Regions from separate parts of the Sphingobium sp. WCS2017Hpa-17 genome, predicted to be linked through region 2. Evidence: riboswitches for the same ligand, from Rfam matches in the RefSeq annotation. Region 2 holds a riboswitch; the other holds the start of a gene.
The links. A riboswitch is a leader RNA that binds a small molecule or an ion and turns the genes downstream of it on or off. The one in region 2 is predicted to bind thiamine pyrophosphate.

Region 1 (4,195 bases), on a different contig from region 2:
ACCTTGATGGCAGCGGTCGCAATTCGGTGAGTCTGGTCGCCCGCTATGTCGGCATTGCGCTGGCGGTGATCTGGGGGCTGGCGTCACTCGGCATCGGGATCGAGCGCATCGCCATCCTGCTGTCGGCGCTGTCGGTCGGCATCGGCTTTGGCCTTCAGGCGATCACGCAGAATTTCGTGTCGGGGCTAATCCTGCTCGCCGAACGACCAATCAAAATCGGCGATCTGGTCCGCGTCGGCCAGGATGAGGGCGATGTGAAGCGGATCAGCGTGCGATCGACCGAGATCCAGTTGCCGGATCATTCGACCCTGATCGTGCCCAATTCCGAACTCATCACCAAGACGGTGCTCAATAAGACGCTGGCGAGTCCGCTAGGCCGGATGCAAATCCAGTTTTCTGTGCCGATCGAAACAGATGCGGACAAGGTGCGGGCGATCGTGCTGGCGACCTATGCCGACGAACCGGCCGTGCTGGCGGAGCCGGCCTATTCGGTATTCATCGATTCTATCGCGGACGGCCGCATCTTCTTCAACAGCTTCGCCCATGTCGCCAGCCCGCGTGCCGCCTATGGTGCTCGCAGCAATGTCCTCACCGTTCTGCTGCGTCGCTTCCGCGAGGAAGGAATCGAGATCGGCACGGTACCCCAGCGCATGGAACTGATTAATATGGTCCGCCCGGATTGAGGCTCAGTCGCTGACCTTCATCAGGATGATCCGGTCGTGCAGCGGGTGGCCGGCGACAGCCCGCATCTGCTGATGCAGCAACGCGCGGCTGGGGAAGGTGCAACTGGCCGCGGATTGCGGATCGCGCGCGACGGATCCGCCCTGCCGGGTGACGAGCGCCCCCGTTTCCCCGTCGCAGGGCAGGATACCGATCCGGGGCGTGTGCCCGGTCATATCGAGCAGCATGTACATCGCCTTGGGCGCGCGGTCGGCATCGGCCGGGTTCAGCTTCTGCAATTGCAGGATGAACAGGTCCGGGCGGCTGCTGTCGAGTGGGACCGTCAGCGCGCGCATCGGATGATCCCCGCCCTCGACGCGCAGGCTGTTGTCCGGCTGGCGGCTGATGCGGATGGTTTCTCCCTCCGTCGCGCCGGCATCCGTCTCTGCCATGCGATAGAGGCCGTCCGGGATCGTCGGAACGGCGTCGGCCGGCGTGAAGAATGGCAGGCCGCTCCAACAGGCTGACAGGGACAGCAAGCTGACGACCAGCCCCAGGCGGCGGAGCACGCTATTCGCCCAATTTGCTCGAACGGCAGCCTGAACTGACACATTCGCGCAGGCGATCGTTCAGCCAGTTGGTGCGCTGGATCGTCTGGTCGCGGGCACAACCGATATTGACGCGCACGCCGCCTTCCTCGTTCAGGCTGCACTGGCGGTCACGCTGGCGAATCCAGGCGCGCTGTCCGTCTCGCAAGGTCAGGCGATCGGCCGTGGACAGATGGGTGCGCAATTTGGCGTAGATGCTGTTCAGCTCGGTATCCGCCTGCATGAAGACTTGGCGCTCGCAATAGACGCTGTCGAATCCGGTGCCGGGCTTGTCGCAACTGGACGCCGGAGTCGCGGCCGAAATGGGCAGGGTGGGGGCGCCGATAGTGGCAAGGCCTATCGACAGGCCGGTGAGAAAGCGCATGGACGGTTCATCCCCTTCATGGAGCCAGACAGGTAGCATATCGCGGATATTGCAGGGAAATCCATCGCTTTGCAGCGATTTCATCGGACGGGCCGAACCATGCCGCATCAATAAGACTTTTCAGGTCGCATTCCACGCTCTAGAGGGGCGCATCCCCGGGGGGCCGCTTATGCGCGGCTGAGAGGTGGTCCGCAGACCACGACCCGCTGAACCTGATCCGGTTGATTACCGGCGTAGGGAGGGCAAGGCGGCGCGTTCGTCAGTCCCTCCGCGTGGAGTGGACGTGAAACGATGACGATTGATACGGCTTTTATTGGACGGGTTGCGCTGGCGACCGCGCTGCTATTTGCGGCACCCGCCGCGCTGGCGGCAGAGGGTGATGAACAGGATCGCGCGACCATAGAGGTCACCGGCTATCCCGATCCGCAGGGCCTGCTGCCCGACCAGAGCGCGCCCAAGGCGGTCAGTTCGATCGCCGAAGCCTTCATCAGCAAGCAGGCGCCGACACTCAATGCCTTCCAACTGGTCAACCTGCTGCCGGGCGCGAATGTGTCGTCTAGCGACCCCTATGGCCTGTCCACTACCTCCAGCCTGACGCTGCGCGGTCTGGGGCAGGACCAGATCGGCGTGTTGCTGGAAGGTGCGCCGCAGAATGATATCGGCTATTATTATGCCTATCCCTCGCAATTCGCCGACGCCGAAAATGTGCGGCAGATCGCGCTGGCGCAGGGCGCGGCCGACATCGACGCGCCGGTCGTGGCGGCGGCGGGCGGCACATTGTCACTGACGCTGAACGATCCCAAGGCGGCCATGGGCGGGCTGGTCAATCTGTCGGTCGGTTCTTACGACCAGCGGCGTGCCTTCCTGCGGTTCGATACCGGAGAGATCGGCAACAGCGGCCTCAAGGCGTTCATTTCCTATTCCAACAACCGCGCGGATAACTGGCGCGGGGCGGGCTATGACAAGCGCCAGCATATCGACGCGAAGCTGTTGCACGAATGGGGCGAGGGCAATCGCGCCAGCCTGGCCGTCTCCTATAATGACGCCATCACCTCCACCTATCCCAGCCCCACCATGGCGGACTGGCAGGCGAGCGGCCGCGGCTTCAACTTCACGGAGCGCTACACGGACGGCGATACCAGCTATTGGCGCCTCTATCGCGCGCCGTTCCGCAACCTTTATTTCGCCGCGCCAGTACATATCCGGCTGAGCGACAGCCTGACCTTCGACAGCAGCGCCTATCTCCAGATGGGACATGGCAATTCGCCCTATGGCACCCAACTGGCGACCACCGGCAATTTCCTTGGCACCGAGGAACTGACGCAGCCGATCGCGCTGCCAGGTGCGGTGGATGGCATCGCGACCGTGCTCGGCAACTGGACCGGCAAGCAAAGGCGCGTCGGCGATGTCAGCAAGTTCACCTTGCAGGCGGGCATGCACAGCATCACCGTTGGCCTGTGGTTCGACTATGGCACCGACCGCGTGACGCAAAGCTATACCTCGATCGACACGAACGGGCGGCCGGTCGATGCCTGGGGCTATCAGGACAAGGCGATCCGCACCGCCGATGGGCGGCTGCTCGCTTATGAGAACCAGCGCACCGTCACCGTGACCAAGGGCTTCTTTCTGGCGGATAGCATCGCGATCACGCCACGTCTGACCATGGATGTCGGGTTCAAGGGCGTCAGCCTGCTGCGCAACGGCCGCAACTATCTGCCGGGGCCGCAGTCGAAGGTGCATGTCGACAGCTTCGCCGCCCTGCCGCGCGCGGCGGTCCATTATCAACTGGACGATCGGCAGCAATTGTTCGCCAATATCACCACCAATTTCCGTACGCCCAACGAGTTTGCGCTCTACAACAGCTATTATGGCGGCGAACTGGTCAGTCAGGGCACGGAAGCGCTCAAGAATGAATATAGCGTCGCGCAGGAGCTGGGCTATCGCTATATCGGGCCCAGCCTGTCCTTCTCGCTGACCGCCTTCCACTATCATTTCCGCAATCGTCAGGTCGCGACGGTGGTCAATAGCGGCGGCGCGCTGGTCAATTCGACCATCAATGGCGGCAGCCAGACCAGCTATGGCCTGGATGGTGAAATCGACTATCGCCCGTTCAAGGGATTCAGCCTCTATGCATCGGGCGAATATCTGCACACGCGGCTGGACGATGATCTGCTGGTGGGCGGCGACCTGTTGCCGACGAAGGGCAAGCGGGCTGTATCGGCCCCGCGCTTCCAGTTCGGCCTTGGCAGCACCTATGATGATGGTCGCCTGTTCGGCAGCAGCGCGCTTAAATATGTCGGGCGCCAATATGCGACTTTCATGAATGACGAGAGCATCAAGGGCTATGCCACGCTGGACCTGGCGATCGGCGTGCATCTGGCCGGGCTGATCGACGCGAACGCCATGGATCTGCGCCTCAATGCGATCAACGTCACCAACCCGCGCGTCCTGTCGGGTGTATACGCGATCAGCAGCAATGCGCGCGATACGATCGGTCGCAACGGCACGCTGATCGCGGGATCGGCGCCCAGTTATTATATCGGCAGCGGACGCGCCTTCGTGG
Region 2 (4,195 bases):
CTGCGTGATTTTCATCGAGCAGAATTTGGGGCCGCACATGGAACAGAAATGGGCGCTCTTGGCGCCTTCGGCCGGCAGGGTCTGGTCGTGATATTGTTCGGCCGTGTCGGGATCGAGCGAGAGGTTGAACTGGTCGCGCCAGCGGAATTCGAAACGGGCGCGGCTCAGCGCATCGTCACGGACCTGCGCGGCCGGGTGTCCCTTGGCAAGGTCGGCGGCGTGGGCAGCGAGCTTGTAGGTGACGACGCCGACCTTCACATCGTCGCGATCGGGCAGGCCAAGATGCTCCTTGGGCGTGACGTAGCAGAGCATCGCCGTGCCGTACCAGCCGATCTGCGCCGCGCCGATGCCGCTGGTGATATGGTCGTAACCCGGCGCGATGTCGGTGGTGAGCGGCCCCAGCGTGTAGAAGGGCGCTTCGCCGCAGACTTGCAGCTGCTTTTCCATATTCTCCTTGATCTTGTGCATGGGCACATGGCCCGGCCCTTCGATCATCACCTGCACATCCTGTTTCCAGGCGCGGTGGGTCAGTTCGCCCAGCGTGTAGAGTTCGCTGAACTGCGCCTCGTCATTGGCGTCGGCGATGGAGCCGGGACGCAGGCCGTCGCCCAGCGAATAGGCGATGTCATAGGCCTTCATGATCTCGGTGATCTCGTCGAAATGCTCGTAGAGGAAGCTTTCGCGATGATGGGCGAGGCACCATTTCGCCATGATCGAACCGCCACGCGAGACGATGCCGGTGACGCGCTTGGCCGCCATCGGGATATAGGCAAGGCGCACGCCGGCATGGATGGTGAAATAGTCGACACCCTGTTCGGCCTGTTCGATCAGCGTGTCGCGGAACACGTCCCATGTCAGGTCTTCGGCGATGCCGCCGACCTTTTCGAGCGCCTGATAGATGGGAACGGTGCCGATCGGGACCGGCGAATTGCGCAGGATCCACTCGCGGGTGTCATGGATGTTGCGGCCGGTGGACAGGTCCATCACCGTGTCCGCGCCCCAGCGGATCGACCAGACCAGCTTGTCGACTTCTGCTGCGACGTCGGAGGCGACGGCGCTGTTGCCGATATTGGCGTTGATCTTCACCAGGAAATTGCGGCCGATCGCCATCGGCTCCGATTCCGGATGGTTGATGTTCGACGGGATGATGGCGCGGCCACGGGCGACTTCATCGCGGACGAATTCGGGGGTCACATAATCGGGGATCGATGCGCCCCAGCTTTCGCCGTCGCGGACATAATCCTTCAGGCGGGCACGGCCCAGATTCTCGCGCTCCGCGACATATTCCATTTCCGGGGTGATGATGCCGCGGCGGGCATAGTGCATCTGGCTAACATTGGCGCCAGGCTTGGCGCGCAGCGGGCGCTTCACCACGTTCGGGAAAGGCTGGACGCCGCCACTCCGGTCCGGCCCCTTGAGCCCATTATCCTCCGGCTTGATCGCGCGCGCGTCATAGTCCTCGACATCGCCGCGCTCGCTTATCCAGTCGCGACGCAGCTGCTGGAGGCCCGCCATGATGTCGATGCGCGCGTCGGGATCCGTGTACGGCCCCGAAGTGTCATAGACGCGCACCGGCGGCTCGCCGCTGCCCGGCTCCAGATGAATTTCGCGCATGGCGACCTTGCGCGGGCCGACATGAATCTTCTTCGAGCCACGGATCGGACCAGTAGTGACGTTCATTGCGGCCTGCCGGCCGAAGAAGCCTTCGGCTTCGGGCATCTCGGTGCGGGCGGGGACATCTGCCATGGATTTGCCTTTCAGACGATGATGGTGGCGCGGCCGGTGAGGCCGGCGAGGAAAAGGAGGATGCCGAGGATGAGCACGATGCTGGCCCAGACGCGGATGAAGCCGGTCGACCAGTGGCCGATGCGGATGAGCGGGCTGGGCACCGCAAGCAGGGTCGCGCCCTCGATCAGCGCGACATAGCCGATCAGGCTGACCATAATGGCAAGCGGGTCGGTCCAGATGCTGTGGATCAGGACCAAAGTGCCGCCGACCGCAAAGACCGCGAAGCCCAGCGCCACGACCAGTCCTGGCGACCGGTTGAGATCGTCCATCACCGCCCGCCAGCGCGACGGGCTGGCCAGCCCGCCAAGGCCGACGACGATCATGTAGAGGCCGAAAATCTCGGCCAGGCGCAGCGTCAGAACGGAAATCGTATCCATGGGCCGCCTCTCTTTCGTCTCTTTTCAAAGACGCAGGGCGGACGCGGTTTGCAGATTACACAAGCCGTTCCCTCCCTACGCCGGTGTCAGCCGGATCAGGTTCAACGGGTCGTGGCCACATCAGCCACCTCTCAACCGCCTGTGTGCGGTCCCCCGGGGATGCTGGACAGGATAGGGGCGAAACGGCACAAGGTCCAGCAGCTTATGTTCGATACCCCGCCCCCCGATCTTTCGACCAAGGCCTGGCGTCATGAAATGCGCATGGTCGCGGTACGGCCGCGCCGCTGGGGGCTGTGGCTGCTGACGCTGGGTTTCCTGCTGGTCATGGCGCCCGCCGCCTTTGGGCTGCATAGCCTTTGGGGCTGGTCGCCCAGTCTGATCGGGAGCCTGTTGATGCTGGCGGCGTTACCTTTGCTGGTCGCGGGCGCGCTGTTGCGGCGGCGATATCGGCGGGGGCGGATAATGCCGCAAAGGGGAAATAGCCCATGAAAAGGATGATGTTGCTGGTGACTGCCGCGATGCTGACCGGGGCCGGTGCGCCCCCTGCCCCCGCTCCCGCCCCGGCGGATGATCCCTTCATCTGGCTGGAGGACTGGACCGGCCCGCGCGCGATGCAGTGGGTCGAAGCGGAAAACAAGGCGACCCTCGCCGCCTTTCAGAATGATCCGCGCTATGCCGGCTATTACCGGGACGCGCTCGCCATCGCATCGGCCAAGGACCGGATCGCCATGCCGATGCTGATCCACGGCCGCGTCTATAATTTCTGGCGCGATGCCGATCATCCGCAGGGTATCTGGCGCTACACGACCGAAGCCGACTATGCGACCGATGCGCCGCACTGGACGACGGTGCTGGATCTGGACGCCCTGTCGAAGGCGGACAGCAAGAAATGGGTGTGGAAGGGTGCGACCATCCTCGATCCCGAGGAGCGGCTGGCGCTGATCAACCTGTCGGACGGCGGCGAGGATGCGGTGACGCTGCGCGAATTCGACCTGGTGTCGGGCGCGTTCGTGCAGGGCGGTTTCGATATTCCCACCTCCAAGCAGAATGAAGCGTGGCTGGACAAGGACTCTCTGCTGCTGGCCCGCGACTGGGGCGAAGGCAGCATGACCAAGTCGGGCTATCCCTTCGTGGTGAAGCTGGTACAACGCAGGCAGCCCTTGTCGGCGGCACGGGAAATCTATCGGGGCGCGGCCAGCGATCAGGTCGGCACCTTCCCCATGCTGCTGTCCGACGGATCGGGCAATCGCGCCGCCTTCCTTTATCGTGGCGTCACCTTCTTCGGCAACGAAACCTATCTCGTCACGGGCGAAGGGGTGAAGAAGCTCCCTCTGCCCGCCAAAAGCCAGTTGCTGGGCATGGTGCAGGGACAGGTGCTGATCCAGACCAGCGAAACATGGAAAAGCGGCGGCGTCACCGTGCCGGCGGGATCGCTGGCGGCGGTGCCGTTAAAGGCCTTGGAATCAGGTGCCACACTGGCCCCTCAGATCCTGTTCGCGCCCAATGCGCGCCAATCCATTGACGGCGTGACGGCGACGAAGAGTCGGGTGATCCTGGCGATCAACGACAATGTGCGCGGGCGGGTGCTGGTCCTGACGCCGGAAAAGGACAAGTGGACAGCCACCCCGGTCACCCTGCCCGACAACGCGACCATCTCCATTGCCAGCGCCACCGACAAGAGTGATGCCGCCTATCTGGCGGTCGCGGGCTTCCTGGCGCCGACGACGCTGTGGGCGATCGACGCCGCCAATCCTGCCCCACGCCAGGTGAAGGCGATGCCCGCGCGCTTCGATGCGTCCGGACTGGTGGTCGATCAACATGAAGCGACATCGACCGACGGCACGAAAATCCCCTATTTCATCGTCCATCGCAAGGACATGAAACCCGATGGCAGCACTCCGACGATCATGACCGCCTATGGCGGTTTCGAGGTGCCGATGACGCCCAGCTATGCCGCGATTACCGGCAAGCTGTGGCTGGAGCGGGGCAACAGCTTCGTGCTGGCTAATATCCGCGGCGGCGGCGAGTTC

Region 1: another riboswitch for thiamine pyrophosphate. It lies ahead of RQH62_RS21750 (TonB-dependent receptor domain-containing protein); the one in region 2 lies ahead of RQH62_RS20945 (DUF2065 domain-containing protein).

The regions. Positions count from the first base shown of each region.
Region 1 is NZ_JAVTIV010000025.1:24,572-28,766, forward strand. It holds gene RQH62_RS21735 (DUF3772 domain-containing protein) at 1-683, shown strand, start outside; gene RQH62_RS21740 (hypothetical protein) at 687-1,229, opposite strand; gene RQH62_RS21745 (lysozyme inhibitor LprI family protein) at 1,231-1,632, opposite strand; TPP riboswitch at 1,779-1,889, shown strand; gene RQH62_RS21750 (TonB-dependent receptor domain-containing protein) at 1,924-4,195, shown strand, end outside.
Region 2 is NZ_JAVTIV010000022.1:1,024-5,218, reverse strand. It holds gene thiC (phosphomethylpyrimidine synthase ThiC) at 1-1,746, opposite strand, end outside; gene RQH62_RS20945 (DUF2065 domain-containing protein) at 1,758-2,165, opposite strand; TPP riboswitch at 2,221-2,331, opposite strand; gene RQH62_RS20940 (hypothetical protein) at 2,370-2,654, shown strand; gene RQH62_RS20935 (prolyl oligopeptidase family serine peptidase) at 2,651-4,195, shown strand, end outside.